DNA from 4 places in the Caballeronia sp. GAWG2-1 genome. Region 1 is predicted to be linked to each of the others. Evidence: predicted binding sites of a transcription regulator. Region 1 holds the regulator's gene; each other region holds the start of a gene.

Region 1 (7,162 bases):
CTCAACGCGAAGACGGTGACCTTCGATCTTCTCGATACCGAACGCCTGCCCGGCCTCTTCGCCGAGTTGGCGCAAGCCGGGGGACCGTTCTCCGGGCTCGTGCACGCGGCGGGAATCAGTTCCATTGCGCCTACCCGCTTGCTGACGCCCGCGCGCTATCGTGAAGTGTTCAGCGTGAATGCCGAAGCTGCGCTCGCGTTGCTGCGCGGCTTTCAGCACCGCAGCGTATGCCGCGCAAATGGCGGCTCGGTGGTGTTCATCTCGTCGGTCATGAGCATCGTCGGCTCCGCCGGTGCGTCGGCTTATGCCATGTCGAAAGCCGCGCTCACCGGCCTTGCAAAATCGGCGGCTCTGGAGTTTGCGCCGAGAAGTATCCGCGTCAATTGCATTGCTCCCGGATTCGTCAAGACCGCGATGTTCGACGAAAACTCCCGGCACTGGAGTGAAGAGCAGCGCAAGCAGATCGAATCCGCGCATCCGCTGGGTCTGGGCACGCCCGAAGACATCGCCAATGCGGCCGCCTTTCTCGTTGCCGACTCCGGTCGCTGGATCACCGGTTCGGTGCTGGTCTGCGACGGCGGCTACACCGCGTCCTGAGCGAGACAGTCATGAGCCACGAATTTCATAGCCTGATCACGGGCGCCTCATCGGGCATAGGCCGGGCAACGGCCATTCAGCTTTCCTCCACGCGGTCGCTCGTGTTGCACGGCAGGGACCGGGCGCGGCTGGAGGAGACGCGACAGCTTTGCGCTAACCCCGACGCTCACGCATTGTGGGTGCAGGATCTTCGCGAACTGGACGAGATCGAGTCCGGCTTCGTCGATTTCGTTTCGTCGCGCGGCATGCGTATCGAGAACTACGTCCACTGCGCCGGCGCGTGGATCATCGGCCCGCTTCGTTTGCTCGAGCGCGCGAGCGCGGTGGAAGTCATGAACGTGAACTTCATGTCTGCCATGGAAATTTCTCGCCTGCTCGTGCGACGCAAGGTGAACGACAAGGCGCTCCGCAACATCGTGTTCGTGTCGAGTACCGCGAGTCAGTTCGGCGCCAAGGGACTCGGGGTTTATTGCGCGAGCAAGGGCGCGCTCGATGCCTATATGCGCGCGCTCGCCGTCGAACTGGCGCCATCGGTTCGCGTCAACTCCATCCTGCCCGGCGCGGTTCATACGCCCATGACGGATTCGATATTCGGCAACGAGCAAGTGCGCGAGCGCATGGCGGAGTCGTATCCGCTAGGTCTCGGGCGTGAAAGCGACATAGCCGGCATGGCCGAATTCCTGTTGTCCGACAATGCACGCTGGATCACGGGCCAGCAACTCGTGGTCGATGGCGGCCGCTCGGTGAACATTTCCGCATGACACACACGCTCGCAGCCGTGACCGGCATCAAAAATCTCATTATCGTGGGCGCGGGCGCGTTGGGGCGGGAAGTGCTCGTCTGGTCGCAACAGGCCATCGCTGCGGGAACGCCATGGAAGGTCAAGGGGTTTCTCGACAGCCGCACCGACATGCTCGACGGCTTTGCGTGCGGCGCGCGCATCATCGGCTCGCCTGAAGCTTATCTGCCGCTCGACGACGACATTTTTCTCTGCGCAATAGGCGATCCGTCGCAGAAGCGCGCCTACGTCACCCTGCTCGAAGACAAGGGCGCGGAGTTCGGTATCCTCGTGCATCCGACGGCGCTCGTGGGCAGGGACGTGAAACTCGGCGCGGGCTCAATCATCTGTCCGTTCACGCAGATGTCGTGTGATATCGACGTGGGCCGCCACGTGTTTATCGGCACTCACAGCAGCGTGGCGCATGACACGTCTATCGGCAGCTACACGCAGATTTGCGGCGCATGCCAACTGAACGGTCACGTCAACGTGGGAGAGGAAGTGTTTATCGCGAGCAGCGCGACGCTGCTGCCGAAGTGCAACGTCGGCGACCGCGCGTATGTCGGCGCGGGCAGCGTGGTCTTGCGACGCGTGAAGGCGCGTACCAAAGTGTTCGGCAATCCGGCGATGGTCATCGGCGAAGTGGGCAACGAGCGTTAACATGGCACGCGTTAAAACGGCTGCGCGGCTTGAACACATCGACGGTTACCTGTCGCAGCTCGGCTGTCGCGCCAGCCCCGAACCGACGCTCGCCACGTTGCGGACCTTGCAGGAACGCCACACCCGCCGCTTTCCGTTCGAAAACCTGTCGACGCTCTTGCAGGAGCCTACGTCCATCGACGTGGCATCGCTCGAACAAAAGATCGTGCTCGGCGGGCGAGGCGGTTACTGCTACGAGCTCAACCTGCTTTTTCTCGCATTGCTCAGGCAGTTGGGATTCGACGCGCGCGGCCTGACGGGACGCGTCGTCATGGGCGGCCCGGAAACCGCGTGGGCGCCGCGAACGCATATGTCGATTCTCGTGACGTTTGGACCGGGCGACGACTACATCTCGGATGTGGGCTTCGGCCGCATGGTGCCGACGACTCCGCTGCGGCTCGATACGGATGCCGAGCAAACGACATCGCTCGAACGTTTCAGGCTGCTGCGTCGCGAGGCCGATTACGTGCTTCAGGCGCGGATAAACGGCGTCTGGCGCGCGCTATATGTATTCGACTTGCAACGTCAGGAACAGATCGACTTCGAGATAGGAAATTGGTTCATCTCGACGCATCCGGCGTCACCGCTTGCGTCGCAATTGGTCGTTGCGCGCACGGACGAGGGAAGACGCAAGAGTCTCGTCGATGGCAACTACGGCGTCCATCATCTCGATGCGGTCGCCGAGCGCCGTCAGATTTCCTGCACCGACGAACTGATGACCGTGCTGCAAGACGAGTTCGGCATCCGCCTGCCCGGCGGCGACTTGGCGAACGTGCTGGGTCGACTCATCAAGCGTGTTTGATGCGGTGGCTTACCGGCCATCGAATCACGCGCTCGTCGTCTCCCACCCAAACGCCATCCCCGCCAACCATCTCCGATACGCCACCGACATCCGGTCGCACTTCTGATGCAACTCCGCATCGAGCGCGAGCGGCAGCAGCTTCGGCCATTGCGACTCCACGATCGGCGTGTCCTGCAGCAGAATCTCCATGTTGAAGTCGTACAGCTCCTCGTCGCTGTGCGAAGTCTCGTCTTCGTGAATGGAAACGAGCCACGCGCGGGTCTCGGTCTGCGTCACGGGCGACGCCACCAGCATGATATGCAGTGCGCCCATTGCCCCCGACGCCATCTTCGTGAGCTTCGCAACCAGCGGCCGCTTCACGCGATAAACGTAATCCATCATCGCGCCGCCCTGCCCCGGTAAACCCGCCGGCTGCCAGAAACGGCACTGGCGCGCTTCGAGTCCGTCGGCGCTTTCCACGACTTCATAGTCCGGCACTTCGGTATGCGCATCCTCGCCGAGAATGCCCACGTGCACGAACGAAAAATGCGCCATGTCCAGGAAGTTTTCGACGACACGCGGCGCGGACGACTTCACCGTCTGCGGCGCAAGGTTGATGCGCCGTCCGCCCGGAATGGCGGCTTCGGGAAAGAAATCGAGCGCGTGCGCGGGCTCGCCGAAGCACATCCACACGACGCCGTATTTCTCCCCGGCGACGAACGCGGTGGCGCACGCGCGTTTCGAAGGCCGAAGCGACGGATTCGACGGAATCAGCACGCACTGACCAAGCGTGTCGTAGCGCCAGCCGTGATAGGGACACACGAGCTGATCGTTCGTCACCGCCCCCAGCGACAGTTGCGCGCCGCGATGCGGACAGTAGTCACGCCAGACATGCGCAACACCTTCGGCATCGCGCCATACGACGATGCGCTCATCCGCGACGATGAACGCTCGCGTCGAACCCGCCGGCACGTCATCGCCATTACACACCGCCAGCCATTCGCCAGCGAGAGAAAAGTCGTCGCTCATAGCACTGAAGCATCCGCAGAAAACGCCGTTAATCATCTGTCCGAGATGCGTTCTTACACGATTCACAGCAGCTTGGCAAAACGTTGCAAAATACCAGTCGTCGGAGACGAACATCGCGACGGGGCCGCAATAAGACAAAAGCGCGACAGCAAAGACACGCGCAAAAGACCATAACAGCAAGAAATCACCACCAGGGGTTCAGTATGGAGCAGGCGCATCAACCGGCACGCCGGGCCTATGCCTTCGCATGGTCCGGCAACCGGAATCCCGAACGCGAGCAAGCCATGCTGCGTATCGGGATGGGAGCGGCAGTTCTGCTGGCTTATGCGGTGTATGCGTGGCGGCACCCTTCGGCCAACGCGTCGCTGATCACGCGGTTGATCGCGCTCTACGTGTCCTACGGTGCAATCACACTATTGCTCGTCAGCCGGATGATGGCGCTGTCCAACGTCCGGCTCGTCATCACCACTATCCTCGATCAGGCGTTGCTCGGCGCCATGCTCTTTCTCTGCGGCACGCTCGCCTTGCCGCTGCTGTGGGTGGTGTTCTGGTTTCTGATCGGCTCGGGATGCCGCTACGGCAAGCGCACGCTCGCCATTTCGTGCGCGATGGCGCTCGTCGCGATCGTCGCGCTGGCGTTGTGGCAACCGTGGTGGGTGGCAAACCGCGCCGCCGCGCTCGGGCTCGCGCTGAGCGTGCTGGGCGCGTCGGTGTATCTGAGTGTGCTGGTCGACAGGCTTGGCAGCGCGAATCGCGTGCTGGCGCGGCAGGCATCGACAGACCCGCTCACGGGCCTCTATAACCGTTACGCGCTCGAACAAACCGTGAATCGCGCGATGTCCGCGCCCGAAGCCGCCGACGCGAATACCAGCGCACTGCTACTGATCGACCTCGACGGCTTCAAGGGCGTGAACGATACCTACGGTCACGCGGTCGGCGACGTGCTGTTGCAGTCGTTCGCGCAATTGCTTGCACGGCGCATGCGCAAGACCGACACCATCGCGCGGCTGGGCGGCGACGAGTTCGTCGTGCTCGCGCGCAACATGCGCGATCGCAGCGCGGTGCTCACGCTCACCGATGGCATCCATTCGGCGCTCGCCGACCTCACGCTGGTGCAGGAGCGGCCAGTGAGCGTATCGGCGAGTATCGGCGCCTGCTTGCTGTCGAGCGCGGCAGAAGCGCATGACGCCGATATCACCGCCGTGCTGAGAGCCGCGGATCGCGCGATGTATCGCGCAAAGAGTCTCGGCGAAGGCAAGACGGTGTTCGCCGAGGCGCGCGACTTCGAGATGCATTGAGCCCATCCGCGCGCATTCGAGCGCCTTTGCAAAGGCAAAAGCAAAAAGCGCGCGGCCCCGGTTCGGGGCTTCGCGCGCCTCTACAACTCGGAACTCAAGCCTCGACGCTAGTCCACGACTGTTCCCGCAGCTTCGCACGCAAACGCGCCACGGCCTGGCTATGCAACTGGCACACGCGCGACTCGCTCACTTCCATCACCGCGCCGATTTCGCGCAGGTTGAGGCCCTTCTCGTAGTACAAGCTCATGAGCAGCTTCTCGCGCTCCGGCAACTTGTCGATGGCTTCGATCAGCGCGCCGCGCAGACTGTCGTCCAGAAGCGCCGACAGCGGGTCCGAACGATCGACGCAGTAACGGTCGAGGAACGGCTCGTCGTCCGCCGAGCGGTCGAAGTCTTCGTAATAGATCAACTGGCTGCCGTGCAAGTCCTGCAGCATCGACTGATACTCGTCGAGCGGCATCTTCATGTGCTCGGCGACTTCGGTCTCGCTGGCCGAACGGCCAAGGTTCTGTTCCACCTTGTGTACCGCCGACTCCACTTCGCGCGATGTCTTGCGCATGCTGCGTGGCAACCAGTCGTTGGCGCGCAACTCGTCGAGCATGGCGCCGCGAATACGCTGACTTGCGTAGGTTTCGAACTGGGCGCCCTGATCTTCCTTGTAGCGGCTAGCCGCATCGAGGAGGCCAATCATGCCGGCCTGGATCAGATCGTCGAGATCGACGCTCGCCGGCATCTTGGCGACGAGCTGGAGTCCGAGGCGGCGAACGAGCGGCGCATATTTCGTAAGCACGTCGGACTGCGAGAGTTTGCCTTGGGCGTTATACATCCTGTTCACCTTTCAATATCACATCGACGCCGTGCTGCTCATTGCATGATCGGAAAACGCCGCCGCTCGGTGCGCCGCTTTCCGTCCGCTTTCACCAGACTCGCCAACCGGAATGTGCGCGTCGTACTGGCTCGCTTCGTCGCCGCGCGAAAACGGCGCGGGACGCATCGGCCAGTGCAGCAGCTCGGCTGCGATGTAGCGGTAGTCGCGCGCCGCGGCCGTAGCCGGAAACGCTTCCACCGCACACCGAGAGAGCTCCCTCGCCCGAGCGACGCGCGCATCCTCGGACACATACCCTGCCTGCACGAGCGAAACGGCCAGATAACGGCTCGCGACACCCGAGAGGTTGTCGAACGCGACCGCTGCATCGGCTGCGTCCTGCACGTGATTCATCAGCACGCGGAACTGGCCGATCGCGTGGGCGTAGTGCAAGCGCTTCATGCACGCATACGCCTCGGTGATCGCCGACGCGGCTACCCGCGTCACTATCAGAAAGTCATGCGCCTGCGCCGCGAGCGACGAGAGCGCGCCATTACGATCGAGTTGCGCATCGATCAGCACGATATCCGCGGGGCCGTCGAGCAGCGCGCGTGCTTGCGCCGCGTCGTGGCTGATACGTTCATCGCGCGGTGCGGCGATCAGCGAAAAACCCATCGGCGTGCGCACCGCGACATCCTGCAGTTCGCGACGGCCGGACATCACCGCCGAGAGCGCGCCCGCGCCATCCACACCCGCCATGCGGCTGACCGAGCCCGCGTTATGCCGCTCGTCGATGACGAGCACATCCTTGCCATGCACGGACAACGCCGCGCCGAGGTTCACTACCGCCGACGTGCAACCGATGCCCGCCGGTCCGCCCACTACAGCCACCACGCGAGAACTGGCGCGCGTCAGCAGCCTTCTCAGGCCTTCAGCCTGATCGAGCACGAACTTATCCAAAATGGACTCCATGCAGTTCGGTCGTGGCGCGTGCGGACAGTGCGGACAGAAGCGCCGGCACATCGTCGTCTTGCGGCACGAAAGGCGAGCCATCGCGCGGAATGCAGAACGCGCTCTTGATGAGGAAACGCTTGGTTGCGACGTACAAGTTCTCCGGCACCTTCTGACCGGTCGATACGTAATGCACCGGCAGCTTGTAGCGGATGACCGTATCG
Region 2 (7,162 bases), on a different contig from region 1:
CAGTCCGACGAGCGTGAGCATCGTGCGGATCGACAACTTCTTGAACATGTCTTTCTTCCCTGAGCCCGCGCTTCGGTACACGAACGCGGTTGTTTTAAGCGGCAACCGAGTCGATCAATTCCATCTCGCGGCTCGTCATGAGCTTCTCGATGTCCATCAGAATCAGCATGCGGCCATCCACGGTGCCTAAGCCCGTCAGATATTCGGAGGTCAGCGTCGCGCCGAATTCGGGCGCGGGCATTACTTGCTCTTGCGTGAGCGTGAGCACGTCGGAGACGCCGTCGACCACCATGCCGACCACGCGATGCGCGACGTTCAGAATGATCACGACCGTCTGGTTGTCGTACTCGACGCGACCCAGATTGAACTTGATGCGCATGTCCACGATCGGCACGATGATGCCGCGCAGATTGATCACGCCCTTGATGAACGAAGGCGCATTGGCAATGCGCGTCACGTTGTCGTAACCGCGAATCTCCTGCACCTTCAGGATGTCGATGCCGTACTCTTCGGCGCCGAGCGTGAACACCAGAAACTCTTGTCCGGCGGCTTCCGCGTGTTGCGCGTCGCGACGCGAAGACGTCGCGGAATGGATGTTTTGAATGTCTGCCACGGTAACTCCTTCGATGCGGGTGTTAATGAGCGTGCGCGCTGTGCTGCACACGCGATTCGCGGTTGAGCGCGGCCACGTCGACGATCAGCGCGACGCTGCCATCGCCCAGAATGGTCGCGGCTGAAATGCCGTGCACCTTGCGATAATTGGTTTCGAGATTCTTCACGACCACTTGCTGCTGGCCGACGAGTTCGTCGATCAGCATGGCGAAGCGCCGGCCTTCGGTCTGCATGATGGTGACGATGCCTTGCGTGGGCTCGGTGCGCGCGTTCTCCACGTCGAACACGGCATGCAGCGCCACGAGCGGCAGATACTCACCGCGCACGCGCACCACGCGCTCGCCGTTGGCGACCGTGTAGATGTCTTCGGCCACCGGCTGAAGCGACTCCATCACGAAGTTGAGCGGCAGAATGAAGATCTCGCTGCCGACCTTCACCGACATGCCGTCGAGAATCGCGAGCGTGAGCGGCAGCACGATCTTGGTGGTCGTGCCCGCGCCTTCACGCGACTTGATTTCGACGTGGCCGCCCATCGACTGGATGTTGCGCTTGACCACGTCCATGCCCACGCCGCGGCCGGAAATGTCCGTCACCTGTTCGGCGGTCGAGAAGCCCGGCATGAAGATGAGCTGCCACACTTCCTCGTCGCTCATCGACTCGGAAACCTGCATGCCCTGCTTCTGCGCCTTCGCGAGAATCTTGTCGCGGCGCAGGCCCGCGCCGTCGTCGCTGACTTCGATCACGATGTTGCCGCCGTGATGCGCCGCCGACAACACGAGCTGGCCGGTCGTCGACTTGCCCGCCGCGCGACGCGCTTCCACGGTTTCGATGCCGTGATCGAGCGAGTTGCGCACGAGGTGCGTGAGCGGATCGATGATGCGTTCGATCAGGCTCTTGTCCAGTTCGGTCGCCTGACCGAACGTGACGAGTTCCACGTCCTTGCCGAGCTTGCCCGCGATATCGCGCACGAGCCGGGGGAAGCGGCTGAATACGTAATCCATCGGCATCATGCGGATGGACATGACGGCTTCTTGCAGATCGCGCGCATTGCGTTCGAGCTGCGCCATGCCGTTGAAAAGACGGTCGTGCAATGCAGGATCGAACGTGCTCGTCGTTTCCGCGAGCATCGCCTGCGTGATGACCAGTTCGCCCACCAGGTTGATGAGCTGATCGACCTTCTCCACGCCGACGCGAATCGAGCTGCCTTCCGCCGATGCGGCCGCTGCCGGACGCGCCTTTTTATCGGCATCGTTCGTATTGGCGTTGGCCGGTTTCTGTGACGGTTGGGCGGCAGTCTCCGGGACCGCCGCCGTCGCCGCTTGTTGTTTTTGTTGCGCCGTGGATGCAGACGCGTCAAGCGCCTGCGATGCGTCCGGCTGTTGCTGTAGCGCGTGATGCGCCGCCGTTGCCGGCGGTACTTCGACGGACGCGGCCGGCGACTGCGCCGACTGATCCGCCGCATTGCCACGGCCGATTCCGATCTGCGATTCATCGATCACGAAGCAGCACACGGCCACGATGTCGTCGGCGCTCACGTCCGACTCGAGCCAAAGCACGAGTTCGGCGTCAGTCTTCTTTTCTCCGACGATACTTCCCAGGTTACCCAGCTCCTCGGTCAAAGTCGCCAGGTCCTTCTCGCCCACCCCCCGTAGCGTAATTTTCAGGTGGGGTCCTGCTTCCGCTGCCGATGCTGCCGCAGCGGTTCCTGCAATCGGTGCGCCGTCCGTGACTTCGAACGCGCCGTCCCACGTGCCGTCGTCCTCGATCGCTTCCGCAGCCTGCGCGATGACATGCGCGGGCGGAGCGTTCGGGCCTTCGTAGGCGGGTTCGTGTTGTTGCGCCTTCTCGATGACGGCGGCGGCTTCTTCTATCACCGGTGCCGCCGGCGCTTCCGGGTCTTCGTGCTTCAGACGCTCGAGCTTCGCGCAGATCGCGGCCGCCGCGGCCGCATCCGGCTCGGCGCTCGCGCGATACGCGGCGAGCTGGTCCGAGAGCACGTCCTTCGTCGCGAGGAAGGTATCGATCATGTCGCGGCGCAGAACGAGTTCGTTGTTGCGCGCGCGGTCCAGAAGCGATTCGAGGATGTGCGTCGTTTCCGTGAGCGCCGTAAAGCCGAAGGTCGCCGCGCCGCCCTTGATCGAATGCGCCGCGCGAAAGATCGCCGCGAGGTCTTCCGGATCGGGATTCGCAATGTCCAGAACGAGCAGCAGCTGCTCCATCTGCGCGAGCAGTTCGTCTGCTTCGTCGAAGAAGGTCTGATAGAACTGGGTAATGTCGAGTGTCATGCTTGAGTCACCGCAGAAATGCTGTTCAGTCGCGTTATTCGGTCGAGGTTTGCTTCGTCTTGCTCAGTGCTGCTCTTCGGGTTCCGACAGTGCCGCCACCAACTCGGTCAAGAGCTCGGGATCGAGCGGCTTCTGAATCCAGCCGGTCGCTCCCGCCGCGCGCGCCGCGTCCTTGAACGCTTCGCTGTCCTCGGTCGTCAGCACGAGCACCGGCGTTGCCTGGTAGGCGTGATTCACCCGCAACTCCGCGATCAAATCGAGCCCGCTCTTGCCGGGCATGTGCTGGTCCGTCAGGACGAGATCGAAACGCTCGGCGAGGGCCCATTCGAGCCCTTCGTTGCCGTCCGACGCGACGGTCACTTCGTAGCCCGCCGTCGTCAGCGTGGCGGAGAGAATCTGCCGCATGGCGGCGGAATCGTCGATTGCCAGAATGTTCTTGATCATGTGTGTCTCTTGCGGTCTTGCCGGGTTGACGGCTAAAACGTGTGGAGTCTTGAGAGTCTTTCGCGCGGATTTCGCTTTTATTGCGGTCGCGCTTGGAATACGGGCGCGAGTTTGTCCAGCACGGGAGCCGCGCCCGCCGCGTTGTCGAATGTCGCGGGCGGCGCGCCGTCGTCGCGCAACATGGCGCTCTCCGCGCGCCGGTTGAGCACGATGATGCTGATGCGCCGGTTTTCCGGGTCCATCGCGTCCTTGCGATTCAGGTTCTGCGTCGATGCAAGCCCGAGCACGCGCAGCACCTTCGCTTCGTCCATGCCGCCGTAGATCAGCTCGCGCCGCGACGCGTTCGCGCGGTCCGCCGATAGTTCCCAGTTGCTGTAGCCCTTGTCGCCGCCGGCGTACTTCACGGCATCCGTATGTCCTTGCACGACTATTCGATTGGGCACGTCGTTCAGCGTCTTGCCTATCTCGCGCAAAATGTCGCGCATGTACGGCTGCACGGAGTCGCTGGAGAGCGCGAACATGGGCCGCTTCTGGGTATCGACAATCTCGATGCGCAAGCCCTGCTGGGTCGAATCGATGCGTATCTGCTGCCTGAACTGGCGCAAGGTCGGGTTGGCCTCGACGGCCGACATGAGCTTCACCTGGAGGTCGTGCAGGCGCTCTTGCTCGCGGCGTTCGATCTCGCCTTCGGCTTGTCTCAACGCGGCTTCATCGGGTCTTGCCGACGAACGCACCGCGAACGGCGTATTGCCTTCGGTGGTGCGCACCGTGCCGGGCTCGGGACTCGACAGATCGCGCCCGCCGCCCATGATGATGCTGGAGTCCATGCCGACGGTCTTGCCGCCGACCATCGCGGCCTTGAGCGGCGTGTTGAAGTATTCGGCGATACCGCGTCGTTGCACCGGCGAAGTCGAACTCAGAAGCCACATGAGCAGGAAGAACGCCATCATCGCGGTCATGAAGTCCGCGTAGGCGAGCTTCCACGCGCCGCCGTGATGTCCCTTGCGGCCCGCGACGATTCGCTTGATGAAAATTGGCCGGTCTTTGTCGGGTGAGCTCATGGCGTCGTTCCTCGCTTCACTTCGCGCGGACGCGGCGCACGTGTTCTTCCAGTTCGGAGAACGACGGGCGCTCGGTCGAGAACAGCACCTTGCGGCCGAACTCCACCGAGATGGCGGGCGCATAGCCGTTCAGACTCGCAAGGATCGTCACCTTGATGCACTGAAACATCTTGGTCTGCTCGGCCACGCGCTGCTCCGCCACCCCCGCGAGCGGGCCGATGAAGCCATACGAAAGCAGAATGCCGAGGAAGGTGCCGACGAGCGCCTGCGCGATCATCTCGCCGAGAATCGCGGGCGGCTGATCGGCGGAAGCCATCGTGTGCACGACGCCCATGACGGCCGCGACGATACCGAACGCGGGCATGGCGTCGCCCACTTTGTGCAGCGCTTGTGCGGGCGCTTCGCCTTCGGCGTGATGCGTCTCGATTTCCTCGTCCATGAGGCTTTCGATCTCGAACGCGTTCATGTTGCCGCCGACCATCAGCCGCAGATAATCCGTCAGGAATTCGACGATGTGCTCGTCCGCGAGAATCTTCGGGTACTGACCGAAGATCGGGCTTTTATGGGGATCGTCGATATCGCTTTCGAGGGTGAGCGTGCCTTCCTTGCGCGCCTTGGCGAGCAGGACGTAGAGCAGACCCATCAGTTCCATGTACACATCCTTGTTGTACTTGGAGCCCTTGAACAGCGTGGGAATGACGCGCAGCGTCGACTTGATCGTCTTGATGCCGTTACCGAGGATGAATGCGCCGACACCCGCGCCCGCGATCATCAAGATTTCGACCGGTTGCACGAGCGCGCCAAGGTGGCCGCCTTCGAGCGCGTAACCGCCGAATACGGACAGCAATGTCACGAGCGTTCCAACGAAAATCAGCACAGTCGAGTCCTCAAGGTAGTTGCGGGATGACCGCCGTTATGTGGGTTTACGGCACGGCAAGGGAAAACTTTGGTGCATGACCGGGAGGTGAGGCAAACGCTAAAACCCGCGTGGGATGGGGCTCTGACGACATGCGGCGCAATGGCGCATGGCGCGCGGGGAAGCTACGGTGCGAGTGCCTTTTCGTGCGCGCGATGGCGGCGTATAGCTCTTCGCGATAAGCCAGTTGTTCGTGGTTAAAGACGAGTTGACCGCGAGACGTGCGTCGATCTGGCAGCGAGGCGGCTCACTGCATGGGTCGCCTGTCAAGGGCCGCAGACGTATGCCGACCAACTTACGAGGTGTTGGCACGGCGGCCGCTCGTCCGATCGGTTCATGCCGGCTGCGCGCCGTTGCGTTCGGTCAGCGCTGTGAACGTGGAACGCAAACGCCGCCGTGATCGGCTCGAATCAACGCGCAGATCAGCCGGCTTCTATCGCCAATGCATCCGCGAGGAGGGTCGCGTCCGGCGCGGCGCTTTTGTCCGTTTCGTCGAGGGAAGAAAGGATGGCGTGATCGTCGAAGCGAAAGCGGCACAGCAAATGGCTCGACGACGCCACCCTCACCGCCTGCGCGGGCGAAAGCGAAGCCAATAACTGCGCCACGTCGTCCGAAAGCGCCAGCCGAGCCATGGCCGAAGCGCGGTCCGCAAGCAATAGCTGCTGCGCCAGAAGCAAGTACGCGAGATTAAGCTCGCGAATCTCCGCGAGCGTGGTGGTTGTGCTGGCCGTCATCTTTTCCCCGAATCGATACCCGGCTCGTCAGGCCGTGCGGGAAACGTTTGCTCGGATCGCTCTGGATTGCGGCGATTCGGCCCCGCTCATGGTGTGGATTCGATTGTCGATGAGGCTTCGAGCGCGCGCCAATCGGATAAATCGACCGATTTACCGACGGAAAAGCCCGCGACGTCGTGTAAGAAAAATTCCTACGCGAAATAGTTGAACGGCTGTTTGAGCGAATCGGGAGCACCAAACTCAACTATCGGCTGCTTTTCATCTGACTTGACACGCTGTGAGCACGAATCGCCCCGTGCCATGCGCAGAACCGGCCCATATGCGTTAGGCCCGATCCGTGCTACTTCAATGCCTCGCGGCAATGCCCTGCGTGCGTCGAATTCGTCTACGTCATTGATATCGATGCACTTTTTGACTTCGTAACAGCCGTTGTTTCGCGCTGTAACAAGGTTAAGCGTTTGAAAAATGAAGTGTAATGCCGCGCTCGATCCCGATAATGAGCAGTAAGGGATAACCCGGTTGAACAGTTTCTTGTCCGGGCCAGTCTCGGGCGGCGTCTTCTACACGAACGCGGCCCGCCCGAACGGCATGCGTCGAGCGCTCGACCGGAGCGTGACTGCAATGCCTTAAATAACAGGAGAGTCACGTTATGCGAATCGCACAAATTGCACCGTTGCACGAAGCAGTTCCCCCGAAGTTTTACGGCGGCACCGAGCGCGTCGTGTCGTATCTGACCGACGCACTCGTCGACCTCGGCCACGATGTAACTCTGTTCGCCAGCGGCGATTCGCAAACCAAGGCGACTCTCGATGCGGCCTGGCCGCGCGCGCTGCGCCTCGACCCGACCGTGCGCGACGCGCTCGCGCCGCACATGCTCCTGCTCGAAACCGTCCGCCGCCGCGCGCATGAATTCGACGTGCTGCACTTCCACCTCGACTACATGCCGTTCCCGCTGTTCACGCAGATGGACACGCCTTTCGTGACGACGCTGCACGGCCGTCTCGACCTGCCTGAACTCCAGCCGATCTTCAACACGTTCACGAAGGCGAACGTGATTTCCATCTCGGACAATCAACGCACGCCGCTGCCGCAAGCGAACTGGCTGAACAC
Region 3 (7,162 bases), on a different contig from region 1:
CGGCAACGACTGCGACTCGATATGCTCGATGTTGTTGACGGTGGTCGTGAGACTGCGTTCGTTCACGGACGTGATGCGGTTGGCCATGTCCTCGGACGAGAGGCCCGTGTACGTCCAGATGATGCTGACAACCGGAATGTTGATCTCCGGAAGTACGTCCACCGGCGTCGTCAGAATGACGAATGGCGTGGCCAGCAGGATCATGATGGCCATTACGATGAACGTATAAGGCCGCTTCAGCGCTACGTTGACAATCCACATTGAGGCGTTCGGAAGAGCGAGGGAGGGACGCAGGTGCTTTCACGCGCGGGACGAGTCTCGAAGGCGAGTCGGTGAGCCGCCTTCGGTGCCCTATGGTAGTGGCAACGTACCAACGAGATAATGACGCGAAAATGGCGATTTCGTCATCTTGCGTGGAATGAAAGGCGTGCGTAATCCTAAGCGCTCGAAAGGAAAGCCGGCAGCGCGCAATGGAAGGTGAACGTAATCGGAAAGTACGTCGATGCATCGCGCGAAAGGCAATGCGAGTACCGCAGTGAGACGGCGCGGGATCGCTTCAATTCAGCGGAAGCCGCGCTGGCCTCGTTCGGAATGGCGTGACTGTCGAGTGGCGTTATTGCGGAGTCTGGCCGAGCGGCGTGGTCGTCATGGTCGGTTGTCCCGACGCCGACGAGCCTTCCGACGATGCGCCATACGACGGGTTCGAGACCTTCTGTTCGGCGGCCTGGATATCGTTCGGGTAAAACGCATCGCGCTCCGACGGGTTGTAGCCGGCTTGTTCGACCTTGACGAGATCCTGTCTGACCTGTGCACGGGTGAGTCCTTCGCTTTGAGCAAAGGCGGCAAGTGGCGCTGCGGCCAACGTAACGATAGCGATGCGAGCGAGTAGTTTCATGGCGAACTCCCTGAAAAGTTAAGGACGATTCGCGGCGTGCGGTTTCGTGGTTTCGAGCGTCATGAAACTCGTTACACCCACCACCGCCACGGCACCGATTCTATGTCTCGCACCGTGACGAGATGCTGGCGGTCAAATGGCGCTTTGGTCAGATTGAAGCGGGCGCTGTCACAAACGTTTTCGCCTGTGGCGGCAAGCGCCCGATGATAGACTCGCGAGCTTCGAGCGTCCTGTAAGACAAAGGCATGGTTCGTTTCAGTGACGCTCGCTTTCGTTCAAACATCTTTCGTTCAAACATCGACACCGGGACCGTCAATTGCCGTTCAAGCTGCCGACCACGGCCACCGCGCCATTCTGTCCGTCTGAAGTCAAAGGCTCCGTCGCCGTCGCGCCTGGCGCGTCGTTCTGGAAAAAGCTGCTGCAGTTCGCGGGGCCGGGGCTGCTCATCTCCATCGGTTATATGGACCCGGGCAATTGGGCCACCGATATCGAAGCCGGATCGCGCTATGGCTACGACCTGCTTTTCGTGGTCGTGCTTTCGAGCCTTGCGGCGATGGTGCTGCAATGTCTGTCGATGCGCCTCGGCATTGTCACCGGACGCGATCTAGCGCAGCTATCACGCGAACGCTACGCAAAGCCCGTCGCTCATGCGCAATGGGCGCTCGCCGAACTCTCGATCATCGCGTGCGATCTCGCCGAAGTGCTCGGCGGTGCGCTCGCGTTTCACTTGCTATTCGGCTGCTCGCTGATGTGGGGCGTGATCTTCACCGCGTTCGATACGCTCATCGTGCTCGGTCTCAAGGGCAAGAACTTTCGCGATCTCGAAGCCATCATGCTGGGTTTGATTGCGACCATCGGGCTTGGTTATATTGTCGAGCTCGTGCTCGTGAAGCCGCATTGGGCTTCGGTCGCCGCAGGTCTCGTGCCTTCGATCAGCCTCTTCTCGCAGCGCGAGCCGCTGTATCTCGCCATCGGCATTCTCGGCGCAACCGTGATGCCGCATAACCTCTATCTGCATTCGTCGATCGTGCAAACGCGCGTGGTTCAGCGCGATAAGAAGAGCCTGGCGTCGGCCATCGGCTTGTCGCGCATCGACACTATCGTCGCGCTCGTGCTTGCGTTGCTCATCAATGCGGCAATTCTGATTCTCGCGGCATCGGCGTTTCATGCGACAGGGCATACGCAAGTCACCGAGATCGAAGATGCCTACAAGCTGCTGGCGCCTATCGTCGGCACCGGGCTGGCCGCGGTTCTATTCGCGGTGACGCTATTCGCTTCGGGACAAAGCTCGACGTTTACCGGCACCATCGCGGGCCAGGTCATCATGGAAGGCTTCCTGCACTTGAAGATTCCGTGCTATCAGCGGCGTTTCATCACGCGTGCGCTCGCGCTCGTGCCCGCGCTGATCGGCGTGTATGCGATGGGCAACGGCGCGGTCGGCAAGCTGCTGGTCGCGAGTCAGGTCGTGCTGAGCCTGCAATTGCCGTTTGCATTGTGGCCGCTCATTCGCATGACGAGCGATCGGACGCTGATGGGCGAGTTCGCCAATGCCATGACCACGAAGCTGCTGGCGTGGCTCTTGTTCGTCGTGATCAGCGTGGCGAATGTGTGGCTCGTCGTGCAGACCGTGAGCGACTGGCTTTCCTGAGCGCATGAAAGAAAGCGCCATGCACGCGTGATTTGTGCATGGCGCATCTGTCGATGTAGCCTGGAGGTTACTTGACCACCGCTGCCGGCGCGGTCGATTTCGCCGCCACGGCCGCCGGAATCGCGGTTTCGGGAGGCAAGGTCTGATCCACCGTCGTGCGGCCGCCATCGCGGAAGAATGCCTGTTCCGCAGCCTTGTTCAGCACGAGAATACTGATACGGCGGTTGGTCGGTTCGTCGGCAACGTCCTTATTGAGCGGCAGTGCATCGGCGAGACCGCGCACCTGAAGAATCTTGCTTTCCTTCATGCCGCCGCTGACCAGCGCCCGGCGCGCGGAGTTGGCACGCTCGCTCGACAGCTCCCAGTTCGAGTAGCCCGTCTGATTGCCGGAGTAGGGCACGGCGTCCGTGTGACCGGCGATAGACACGCGGTTATCGACGTCATTCAACGACGCGCCGATATTCGTGAGAATCGTCGTCACATAGCTTTCGAGCTTGAAGCTGCCCGACGCGAACATGGGCCGCTTGAGCGAATCGACAATCTCGATACGCAAGCCTTCGCTCGTGATCGCGATCCGAATCTGATCCTTGAACGCTTTCAGTGCAGGCGTCTGTTCGATCAGCGCTTGCAGCTTCTGCTTCAGTTGCTGCAGGCGCTGCATGTCGTCCGCGGCGACAGCGGCACGCGCGATTTGCGGCGGCACTGGCTGCGTCTGGCTCTTCTTGCCTTCGCCGGGACGCGTGCTCGACAGATCGCGTCCGCCGCCTGGAATCACGCTCGTGTGCGCGGATGCGCCGCCGTCGTTGCCGAAGAGCGCGGAGAGCGGTGTGTTGAAGTAGTCCTCGATGCCTTCCTTGTCGTACTTCGACGTGGAGCCCAGCAGCCACATCAAGAGAAAGAAGGCCATCATCGCGGTGACGAAGTCGGCGTAGGCAATCTTCCATGCGCCGCCATGATGACCGTGTCCGTGCGCCTTCTTCTTGCGGCGCACGATGATGGTCGGCGCGAGCACGGATTGCAGCGGATCGCGTGAAGGTTTCTCAGCCATGAACGTGTTTTCCGGTAATGAGCGCGAGCGGCTTTAAGCGGACTTCGGCATCTTGGTGGCGCGCACGGCGTCGTCCAGTTCCTTGAAACTCGGACGGTCCGCCGTGAAGAGCACCTTGCGGCCAAACTCGACGGCGATGGTCGGCGCGTAGCCGTTCATCGACGCGAGCAACACGGACTTCACGCACTGGAACGGCTTGGCTTCGGCCGCGCCCTTTGCGTTGAGCAAGTCAGCGAGCGGTCCGAAGAAACCGTATGCGAGCAGAATGCCCAGGAAGGTTCCGACGAGCGCACCCGCGATCATCTCACCGAGCACGGCGGGCGCTGCGCCGACCGAGCCCATGGTGTGCACCACGCCCATCACCGCCGCGACGATACCGAACGCCGGCAAGCCGTCCGCCATCTTCTGAATTGCGTTACCGGCAATCGCGCTTTCGGTGTGATGCGTTTCGAGTTCTTCGTCCATCAGGTCCTGCATTTCCATCGCGTTGACGTTGCCTGCGGACATCATGCGCAGATAGTCGACGATGAATTCGAGCAGATGATGATCGTTCATCACGTGTTCGTACTTCTGGAACACGGGGCTGGCTTCGGGAGCATCGACGTCGGCTTCGAGCGCCATCATCCCTTCCTTGCGGGCCTTTTGCAGCAGCTCATAGAGCAGCGCGATCAGCGCAAGGTATTTCTCTTTCGTGTACGCGCCACCCTTGAAGGCCTTCGGCAGACCTTGCAAGGTCTTCTTGAGCGTCGCGGTCGGATTGGACACGACGAACGCGCCGATTGCCGCCCCGAAAATACACAGCAGCTCGAACGGCTGAACCAGCGCCGCCAGATGCCCGCCGACGCCGATAAAACTCCCGATCACCGAACCGATGACCACTACCCAACCGATAATGACAAACATGATCTCTCCGCAAGAAGTCAGGGCGTCGCGAGCACTGCGAGCTCGACATGAGACACGCACGGCACGCGAAACTTTATTGGCTTGTTGATGGCTTTTAACGGCGCGGACCACCCGAGATTTAGGGTTACGCGCGCAAAGATTTCTGCGCAATGGTTTGCGAGGTAAATGTTACGACCGCATTCGACGCAACTTTGACCGGTCATTACGCGTCAGGTAATGGATCGCGGATGGACGAATCGACTAACATCGGCGGCATGAATTCGACTTTTGCGTTCGTTGCATCGAGTGTCGCGCCGCCCGCGACGGTCGGCGCGCTGTTGCGTGAATGGCGCCAGAAACGGCGCATGAGCCAGCTCGACCTGGCTGGCGACGCTGAGGTATCGACGCGTCATCTGAGTTTCATCGAATCAGGGCGATCGTTGCCGAGCCGCGAGATGCTCATGCGCCTGGCCGAGCAACTCGATGTGCCGCTGCGCGAGCGCAATACGCTTCTGATGGCGGCGGGTTATGCGCCGCTATATCGCGAACGCCCGTTCGCCGATCCGCAACTCGATGCCGCGCGCCGTGCCGTCGAACTCGTGCTCAAGGGACACGAGCCGTATCCGGCGTTGGCCGTCGATCGTCACTGGACGATGATCGCTGGCAACGCCGCCGTGTCGGCGCTGGTTGCGCTCGCGGCGGATGCGTCGCTACTCGCGCCGCCCGTGAACGTGCTGCGCTTGTCGCTGCATCCGCAAGGCTTGGCTCACGCAATCGAGAACTGGCACGAATGGCGCGCGCATCTGCTGGCGCGTGTGCGTCGGCAGATCGAGGTTTCTGGAGACGCCGCGCTCGCCGCGCTGCTCGTGGAACTCGAGGCGTATCCAACGCCGCCGCATGCCGGCAAGGCGAGGAGTGCCGAACTCGATCCCGTGGTCGTGCCGCTGCGCCTTTTGACGCCGCACGGCACACTGTCGTTTCTGAGCACGACGACGGTATTCGGCACGCCGGTGGACATCACGCTATCCGAGTTGGCAATCGAGGCCTTTTTTCCCGCCGACCAATTTACGGCTACCGCGCTCGCGGAGATGTCGTTGCGCTCACGGCCATCAGCTTACAAAATTGAACCTGACGACGCGGCGCGAATCAATGAATGAGCACGCGGCGTTTTAGCGAAGCGGCTAACCATGGCTTTTGTCCAACCAACGCGGAAGACAGCGATGATTCAAACATTCGAACAAGTAATCGGCGGGCAAAGCATGCAGTTCTGCGCGAGTATCGCGGACGGCGGCGGTCCCCGGCGCGTCATCATCAGCCGGGCGGATTCGGCGGAATCGCTCGTGATCGTGGAGGCGGGCGGCATTATCGGTGCCATCAAAGCGGAAGTCGAGGCGCCGGATACGTTCGTCGCGGATGCCGTGAAGCGGGCGCAGGAGGAAGGCTTGATCGAGCGCGCCCTGCAGACGGGTGCCGTGCAAACTACGAATTTGTAATTCTGGTTTAGACGGCAACAACGCCCGCGCGGCGATCTTCGGTCGCGCGGGCGTTGTGCTTTCTGTGTTTGGAAGATAGTGCGAGCCAGACAGCGCGCTGCTTAGGCTCTCGGCCTGCTGTCTCTGCGGTCAGTTAGGCGTGACCTCGACCGGCGCCGGCATTCAGCGGAGTCGCGCGATCTATTTCACGAAAGCAGCGCCGCTCGAACAACGCGCGCCTTCAAAGGCGCGGCTGCCCATTCCTCGGATCGGCGGGAACGAGTGGCGTCGCTGAATCCGGGCCATCGGGCATGTCCGGATCGTCGGGGTTCGGCGCCGCGTCGGGGTCGAGCAGCTTGTCCGGGTCCGGTTCCATCGGCTCTTCGGGTGAGCGGGGCATCGTCGACATGATGGGGTGTTCTCCAGGGTATGCAGTTCGTGTGTGACCGGCACGGTTTCGTCGATGCCGGGCGTCCCTCATGCGTCTGCAACGCGCGTTCCCGAGTCTCGTCGCATTATTCCGTCGCCTGCCGTGCCGCGCTCATCGGGCGATTGCCACGCGCATCGCGCACGAGAAACCCGCTGAAGCAAGCGCAGACTAGGAGCGCGACGGATATGCCCGCCGACCAGCGCACCGCATCGACGATCTGCGCCGTTGCCGCGCCGCCTTCGCCATGTCCCGCGAGCGCGCCGAATGCCGCCACGCCGATTGCGCCCGCCGCCTGCCGCGCCGTATTCAATACTGCGGACGCCGTGCCCGCGCGCTCCTGACCGACCGTGCCGAGAAGCGCGGTGGTCATTGCCGGAACCGCGACGCCCATGCCGGTTGGAATCAGGAGGAACGGCACGATGAGCGCGAGCGTGGGCGTGTGGGCATCGACGAAAACGAGCGCCGCGAAACCGGCGGCGTCGATGAGCGCGCCGGCGATCATCGGCGCACGCGAGCCGAAACGCGCGACGACCGGTCCGCTCGCCAGATTCGACAGCAGAAAGCCGCCCGTCAGCGGCAGAAAAGCAAGACCGGTCTGCAAGGGCGTATGTCCGAGCACGCGCTGCAAGTACAAACTCAGCACGAACACCATCCCATAGTAGGTAAGATTCACGCCGATACCGAACACCACCGCCGCGCTGAAGGTGCGCTCCTTGAAGAGCGCGAGCGGAAGCATCGGCGAGCGTGTGCGGCCTTCGATCACGACGAACGACGCGCCCGCCAGCAA
Region 4 (7,162 bases), on a different contig from region 1:
CGTGATCAACGAACGCGTCGAGGATGGAGAACGACGTGCGCTCGTCCGCGGTCCAGCCGAACACGTTGCCGCCGAAAGAAAGCGGCGCGACTTTGAGATCCGATTTGCCGATGGTGCGTGTCTGCATGTGTGCTCCGGATGCTTGATGGGTACGGATCGAAAAGGATACGCGGGAACGCGCCCGTGCGCTCGGCGCGCTTTTCGGTGCCTCGCGCAAAAGCGCCGAACTGAGCGGTTTTTCCCCGCCAGTTCCGCCCTTCGGCTCAAGGTGGACGGCTCGATAATCCGTGCAACGCTACCGAAATGCCGAGACCATGAACACCTTCGAAGCACTGGACCAAACGCCCGCACACGTCGCGACGAACGCCGACCAGCAGTTCGAGGCCGATCTCGCCGATGTGCTGCAAGCCGCGATCCTGCAGCATCAGACGCTCAACCTGCACGAGGCCGAAAAGCTCTATCTCCTCGTTCTAGACGCGCGGCCGCAACACGCCGACGCCAACTTCAACCTCGGCATGCTGATGGCGCAGCGCGGTCAATACGAGGCAGCCGTGCCGTTCTTCGAAACCGCGATCGGCACGGACCCGACGCAGCATATCTATTGGGCTACGTATATCGACGTGCTGACGCGCAGCGGTCAGGTCGCGGCGGCGAATATCGTGTTCGAAGTCGCGGTCGCGCAAGGCATGAGCGGGCCGGCAATCGAGAAACTGGCCGCCGAACTGCGCGATGCGACAAAGTCGCGCGAAGGCATCACGGCGCCAAACGGCCGCACGACGCCGACGCCGCAGGAAGTACAGCAGTTGCATGCGCACTTCAATGGCGGGCGACTCGAAGAAGCCGTGGCGCTCGCGAAGACCCTGACGCAGCGCTTCCCCACTTTTCTGCTGGGATGGGAAGTCATGGGCGTGGCCCAGGTTCGCCTGATGGACCTGCAGTCGGCCATTCCCTCGCTACGCCGTTATCTGCAATTGAAGCCGGATGGAATCGACGTTCGCCGAATCCTGGCCGACTCCCTGCGCCTCTTCGACAAGTTCTTCGAAGCGGAAGCCGAATGCCGGCGCATGATCGAGCAGGACCCGAACTATCCGGAAGCGCACCGCATTCTCGGCGTGACGCTGCGCTCGTTGATGCGCCTCGACGACGCGCAAGCTGCTTGCCGTCGCGCCGTGGAACTCGCGCCGTTGTCGGCGAAAGCGCACGAAACGCTCGGCGTGGTGCTGATGGACCAGACGCGGTTCGACGACGCGGAGAAGCATTCGCGTCGCGCGATCGAACTCGATCCAACTTGCGACAGCGCGCACGAGAACCTGTTGTTCTGCTTGTCGCACAAGGAAGAAATCGACCGGAAGGCGTACTTCGAGCAGCATCTGTACTTCGCCGAGCAATGCGCGAAGCCGCTGCAATCGACGTGGAAAAAGCATCGGAACCAGCCGGACCCGAACCGCTGCATTCGCGTGGGCTTCGTCTCGGGCGACTACAACCAGCATCCGGTGGCTGTCTTCATCGAGCCGGTGTTCCGCTATCTCGTAAACGATCCCAGCGTCACGGTGCACGCGTACTACAACCGCTCGGTGACCGACGAGGTCACGCGCACGCTGCGCGATATCGTGCCGCGCTGGCACGACGTCTCGGGTTATAGCGATGCCGCGCTCGCCGACAAGATTCGCGCGGACGGCATCGACGTGCTGATCGATCTTTCGGGGCACACGGCCTATAACCGCCTGCTGACTTTCGCGCGCAAACCCGCGCCGATCCAGGCGACGTGGATGGGCTATCTCGGCACGACCGGCATGACCGCGATGGATTACTACATCGGCGATCGCCACTATGTGCCTGAAGAACAGATCGACGGTCAGTTCGTCGAAAAGCTGGCTTATCTGCCGGCGTATGCGCCTTTCAAGCCCTCGGAACATGCGCCGGCGCTCAACGCGTTGCCCGCGCTCACCAACGGCCACATCACTTTCGGCAGCTTCAACCGCTTCAACAAACTGCGTCCGCGCACCATCGCGCTGTGGTCGGAACTGCTGCGCGCGGTGCCGGATGCGCGCATGTTGATCGCAGGCGTGCCGCGCGACAACAGCCACACGATTCTGATCGATTGGTTCGAGAAGGAAGGAATCGATGTGAGCCGGCTCGAGTTTCGTCAGCGCTCGTCGCTCGTGCGCTATCTCGCGCATCACCTCGACGCCGATATCGCGCTCGACACGTTCCCTTACGCGGGCGGCGTCACCACCATGCAGGCGCTGTGGATGGGCGTGCCCACGCTCACCTTGCCCGGCGAACTGATCGCGAGCCGAGGCAGCACGTCGGTGCTTTCCAACACGGGCCTCGGTGACTTCGTGGCTCGCGACCGCGCGGACTTCGTCGCGAAGGGCATCGAATGGGCGGGCCGGGTCGAAGAACTCGCGCAGATCCGCGCCGGCATGCGCGAGCGCTGCCTGCAGTCGCCGGGGTTCCAGCCCGACACGGTGGCCCGCGCGCTCTCCGCCAGCATGCGCCAGATGTGGCAGCGCTGGTGCGCCGGCAAGGCTGCGGCCACGTTCGACGTCTGAAGCGAATTTTTAACGAAAGAAGTCGCTCCGTCTGCCGTTAAAGCTCTCAGACGGGGCATTCAAAAACCGCGAGCATCGGCAGCAGAGCCCCGCTGGGCAAGCTTTAGCACGGATTTCCAGGTATTTATCAGGCAAATCGAAACGAGCACTAAAGTTTGCCTAGCACGGGCCGAAAACCTAAACAAGCGGCCAAACAAACAAACGACGGACGCTTCCGCCAAACGATGGCGTTATCAACTCAGATAAATGCGCCAGGCCTCATCGGAGAAACAAAATGATCGGTATCAATAGCAACATCAACTCGCTGGTCGCTCAGCAAAACCTGAACGGCACGCAAAGCGCACTGTCGTCGGCAATCACGCGTCTTTCGTCGGGCAAGCGCATCAACAGCGCAGCAGACGACGCAGCTGGCCTCGCAATCGCTTCGCGCATGACCTCGCAGATCAACGGCCTGAACCAAGGCGTTTCGAACGCGAACGACGGCGTGTCGATGGTTCAGACGGCTTCGAGCGGTCTGTCGCAGATCACGGACAACCTTCAGCGTATCCGTCAGTTGGCCGTGCAAGCATCGAGCGGCTCGCTGTCGACGGCTGACAAGACCTCGCTGCAACAAGAAGTGACGCAGCGTATCAGCGAAATCAACCGTATCTCGTCGCAAACCACGTTCAACGGCACGAACCTGCTCGACGGCACCGCCGGCAGCAAGACGTTCCAGGTTGGCGCGAACGTCGGCCAGTCGATCACGATCGACCTCGGCTCGGCAGCAAACGTCTCGGCTCTGTCGCTCGGCGGCAGCAACCCGCAGAAGGGCACGGTCATCGGCACGGTCGACGGTCTGAGCCTGGGCGACACGGGTGCATCCGCAGCTTCCACCGCGGCAACGATCACGTCGGTCAACGTCATCGCTGACGGCTCGGGCGGCTACACGTTCACCGACCAGGACAACAAGGCGCTCGGCAGCTCGTTCGCCTCGTCGAACGTGTTCACGGGTCTGTCCGCAGGCAGCACGAGCATCAGCCTGAACAGCACCAACGTTCCTTCGGCAACCGCAGCTCAAACGTCCGAAGTCGGCGCGCTGACCGCGAACAACACGCCGCCGCAAGTGTCGCAAATCGACATCAGCAAGGCGAACGGCGCATCGTCCGCAATCGAGGCAGTCGACAACGCACTGGATGCAGTGAACTCGCTGCAAGCTCAGTTGGGCGCTGTGCAGAACCGCTTCAGCTCGGTTGCCGCTACCCAGACCGCGCAGTCGACCAACCTGTCGTCCGCTCAGTCGCAGATCACCGACGCGAACTTCGCGCAAGAAACCGCGAACCTCTCGAAGGCTCAGGTTCTGCAACAAGCTGGTATCTCGGTTCTGGCGCAAGCGAACTCGATGCCCCAGCAGGTTCTGAAGCTCCTCGGCTAAGCATCGCCGACGCAGTAACCGGCGCGTCTCGATCACGGCGCGCCGGCGACGTACCCAGGGAGGCTTGCCTCCCGATTTGCATTTCCGCCAGAGGCGCCTTCATGACGAATCGCCTGCTGACGGCGCAGTAAAACGCATCTTCAACCGCTCACGGCAAGAAGCCAGAAACGGAGCCATACATGTCCACGGTAGCAACCACTTCGGCATCCACGGTCGATCCGACCAGCGCCGTCCAGCAGGCCGCGCAGTCGATCATCAGTGGCTCGACCAACTCCACGATGGATGTGAACTCGCTCGTCACCGCCATCGTCAACGCGAAGGTCGCCGGACAGACGGATGCGCTGACAGCCAAGCAAACCAAGGACAACACCCAGCTCACCGCGGTCGGCACGCTCAAGTCCGTGCTGTCGCTTTTGCAAAGCTCGGTGAGTTCGCTCGCGGACGGCACGACGCTCGGCGCCTTCACGGCGACCGGCAGCGGCAAGGGTCTGACCGGCACGGCCAGCACCGGCGCGGTCGCGGGCACTTATTCGGTCGCGGTCAGCAACATCGCCACCTCGCAATCGCTTACCTCCACCGCGTTCACCAGCACCGCGCAACTCGGCACGGGCACGATGAAGCTGTCGGTGGGCGGCAAGGACATGTCGATCAGCATCGACTCTTCGAACAACACGCTCGCGGGCATTGCGTCCGCGATCAACAAGGCAAGCGGTAACCCCGGCATCACGGCGGCGGTCGTCAACGGCACCGATGGCGCGCACCTCGTGCTGCGCTCGGCGTCGACGGGCCAGGCCAACGGCATTACCGTGGCGGTCACGCCGAACATGCAGTCCGACGGCACGACGCCCGACGACAACGGTTTGTCCAAACTCAACGTGGCATCGACGTTGAGCGCCGCCACGACAGACTCGAACGGCAATGCGGTTCCGGCGCAGACGGCCATCAGCTCGTCGAACTGGACGCAGACGACGGCCGGCATGGACGCCAACTTCACCATCGCGGGCACGCCTGCCAGCAGCTCGACCAATGCGGTCACGACGGCGCTGTCCGGCGTGACGCTGAATCTCACGTCGGATGCGGTCGGCACGACCCAGACCTTGACCATCGCGCAGGACACGGCCACGCAGAAGACGGCCATCGATGGCTTCGTCACCGCGTACAACAACTTCATCACGACGGCCGCGTCGCTGACTTCGTTCGACTCGACCCAGGCAGCCGGTTCGCAAGGCGGCGCGCTGCTCGGCGACTCGATGATGAACACCATTCGCAACGCCCTTTCCAGCACGATTGCCAAGGGCGTGGGTTCCGGCACGAGCCAGGTGAACCTCGCATCGATCGGCATTACGCTGCAACCGGACGGCACGCTCAAGACCGACGAAGACGCGCTGACCGCAGCATTGTCGAGCAACTCGGGCGCGGTGGCATCGCTCTTCAATTCGAGCACGGGCGTAGCCGCGCAACTGAACAACAGCCTGACCGGATTTCTCGCGACAGGCGGTATCGTCGATACGCGCACGACCGCGCTCACCGCCGATCTTTCGAGCATCACGGACCAGCAAACCGCGCTCGCTTCCTACACGGCGCAATTGACCACGACCTACAACGATCAGTTCACCGCGCTCAACACGCTGATGTCGCAGATGGCGACGCAGGGCAGCTACCTGACCGCGCTCTTCGGCGGCACCAACAGCGCGGGCGCGCTGGCAAGCAACAAGTCGTAAGGAACGATCATGAACCAGCAAGAAATGATTCAACACGCCTGGGCACTGACCGAGGCGATCGAAGCAGCGGTCAACGAAGAAAACTGGGCGCGCGCGGCCGAACTCACAGAGGCGCGCACGCCGCTCCTGATGGCCGTGGAAGCGAATCAGCCGGCTGAATCGCTCGCGACCATTCGCCGGATTCAGGCGAGCATCGAAGCAACGATGGGCCGTGCGAACGCCGCGCAAGCCATGCTGTCGACGGCGTACCGCAAGTCGATGGATCAGGCGAAAGCCGCCGGACGATATCAACAAGCCGCGCGCTTCTAAAGTTTTTCCGGCACGCGCCGATAACCTTAATAAGAACAACGAGAAGAACGCGTCAGACATGACGCGGCGCTTCGCTCTTGATGCCCGCCTCGCGCGGGCATTTTTTATTTGCGTCGCTCGAAGGCTTCAGCGGCCGAGGGTTAAGGTCAGATAAGCCGCGTACAAGATGCCATTGCCAAGCAATGCCCACAACACCACGCCATTGCCGCGCGCGTTGAAGCGCAGCCATGCCGCCGCCGCGAGCGTGATCAGCACGCCGGTCAGCACTTCCACGCGCGGCTCCCACGGCGTCAGCATGATGCCGATGCCCGGCAGCAAGGTGCCCTGAAATACCATCGCGCCTGTGATGTTGCCGAACGCGAGCGTATCTTTTCCGCGTCGCGCCCAAAGAATGCTGTTCACCTTTTCCGGCAGTTCGGTCGCAATCGGAATGATGATGAGCGAGAGCAAGAGCGGCGATATGCCAAGCGCCGCCGACACGCCTTCCACACCGTGGATGAAGCCCTTCGCCCCGCCGACGAGCAGCACGATGCCGATCAGGAACTGCAGCATGATCGACCCGATACCGTTCGGCAAACCCACGCGGGTGATGAAGAGACGCTCGGGCGCTTCCGTGCCGTGTCCGCTTTCGACAAGACTCGCCGATGCCTTGAACGTGGTGATCACGTAGATCACGTATAAGCCGACGAGGCCGACCGCGAACATCGCCCGCACCTGCCACGCATGATGCGGCACGAACATGGCGCCGGCCGCAATCAGGAACGCGACGAGAAAGAAGTTCAGGTCGCGCGTGAAGCCGCTGCGCTCGGGCATGATCCGGCCGCGCAAGCCACGCGATTTGATGACCGCGAGCGTCATCAGGAAAGTGGAAAGCGTCGCGAGCATGAGTGGCGCGCCGAGAATGGCGCCGACACCGATTTCTTCGTTAACCGAACGGCTCGCCGTGCCGCCCAGCAGCGCGATGATCGGCACGGTCGTTTCCGGCAGCGCCGTGCCGACCGCCGCGAACAGCGATCCAGTCACGCCCTCCGATATGCCGAGCCGTTCGCCGAGATGTTCGAGCGCATTGGTGAAGAGTTCCGATGCGATGAGAATGACCGCGAGCATCAACGCGAGTTCGACGAAGAGCATCGTCATGCGGCACCTCGCGGGAAACGATGCAACGC

The links. Region 1 encodes FliA, which starts transcription of late flagellar genes. Its sites were predicted from a motif close to CTAAAGTTTNNNNNNNNNNNGCCGNTA; they were not measured.
Region 2: the regulator FliA is predicted to act here: its motif matches at 5,326-5,352, upstream of motA (flagellar motor stator protein MotA).
Region 3: the regulator FliA is predicted to act here: its motif matches at 4,590-4,616, upstream of motA (flagellar motor stator protein MotA).
Region 4: the regulator FliA is predicted to act here: its motif matches at 2,704-2,730, upstream of NCR98_RS00800 (flagellin).

The regions. Positions count from the first base shown of each region.
Region 1 is NZ_JALQDD010000022.1:71,506-78,667, forward strand. It holds gene NCR98_RS13335 (SDR family NAD(P)-dependent oxidoreductase) at 1-597, shown strand, start outside; gene NCR98_RS13340 (SDR family NAD(P)-dependent oxidoreductase) at 609-1,358, shown strand; gene NCR98_RS13345 (acetyltransferase) at 1,355-2,035, shown strand; gene NCR98_RS13350 (arylamine N-acetyltransferase family protein) at 2,037-2,876, shown strand; gene NCR98_RS13355 (Rieske 2Fe-2S domain-containing protein) at 2,901-3,884, opposite strand; gene NCR98_RS13360 (GGDEF domain-containing protein) at 4,088-5,182, shown strand; gene NCR98_RS13365 (RNA polymerase sigma factor FliA) at 5,277-6,008, opposite strand; gene NCR98_RS13370 (MinD/ParA family ATP-binding protein) at 6,027-6,947, opposite strand; gene flhF (flagellar biosynthesis GTPase FlhF) at 6,940-7,162, opposite strand, start outside.
Region 2 is NZ_JALQDD010000002.1:103,320-110,481, reverse strand. It holds gene NCR98_RS00890 (methyl-accepting chemotaxis protein) at 1-48, opposite strand, end outside; gene cheW (chemotaxis protein CheW) at 95-613, opposite strand; gene cheA (chemotaxis protein CheA) at 636-2,897, opposite strand; gene NCR98_RS00875 (response regulator) at 2,961-3,341, opposite strand; gene motB (flagellar motor protein MotB) at 3,419-4,402, opposite strand; gene motA (flagellar motor stator protein MotA) at 4,419-5,279, opposite strand; gene flhD (flagellar transcriptional regulator FlhD) at 5,741-6,052, opposite strand; gene NCR98_RS00855 (glycosyltransferase family 4 protein) at 6,702-7,162, shown strand, end outside.
Region 3 is NZ_JALQDD010000026.1:91,486-98,647, forward strand. It holds gene NCR98_RS15600 (efflux RND transporter permease subunit) at 1-261, opposite strand, end outside; gene NCR98_RS15605 (DUF4148 domain-containing protein) at 614-895, opposite strand; gene NCR98_RS15610 (Nramp family divalent metal transporter) at 1,212-2,543, shown strand; gene motB (flagellar motor protein MotB) at 2,611-3,591, opposite strand; gene motA (flagellar motor stator protein MotA) at 3,625-4,494, opposite strand; gene NCR98_RS15625 (helix-turn-helix domain-containing protein) at 4,749-5,630, shown strand; gene NCR98_RS15630 (hypothetical protein) at 5,694-5,966, shown strand; gene NCR98_RS15635 (hypothetical protein) at 6,187-6,354, opposite strand; gene NCR98_RS15640 (MFS transporter) at 6,461-7,162, opposite strand, start outside.
Region 4 is NZ_JALQDD010000002.1:88,449-95,610, reverse strand. It holds gene NCR98_RS00810 (aldo/keto reductase) at 1-127, opposite strand, end outside; gene NCR98_RS00805 (tetratricopeptide repeat protein) at 315-2,555, shown strand; gene NCR98_RS00800 (flagellin) at 2,830-3,966, shown strand; gene fliD (flagellar filament capping protein FliD) at 4,146-5,687, shown strand; gene NCR98_RS00790 (flagellar protein FliT) at 5,697-5,996, shown strand; gene NCR98_RS00785 (sodium:calcium antiporter) at 6,123-7,133, opposite strand.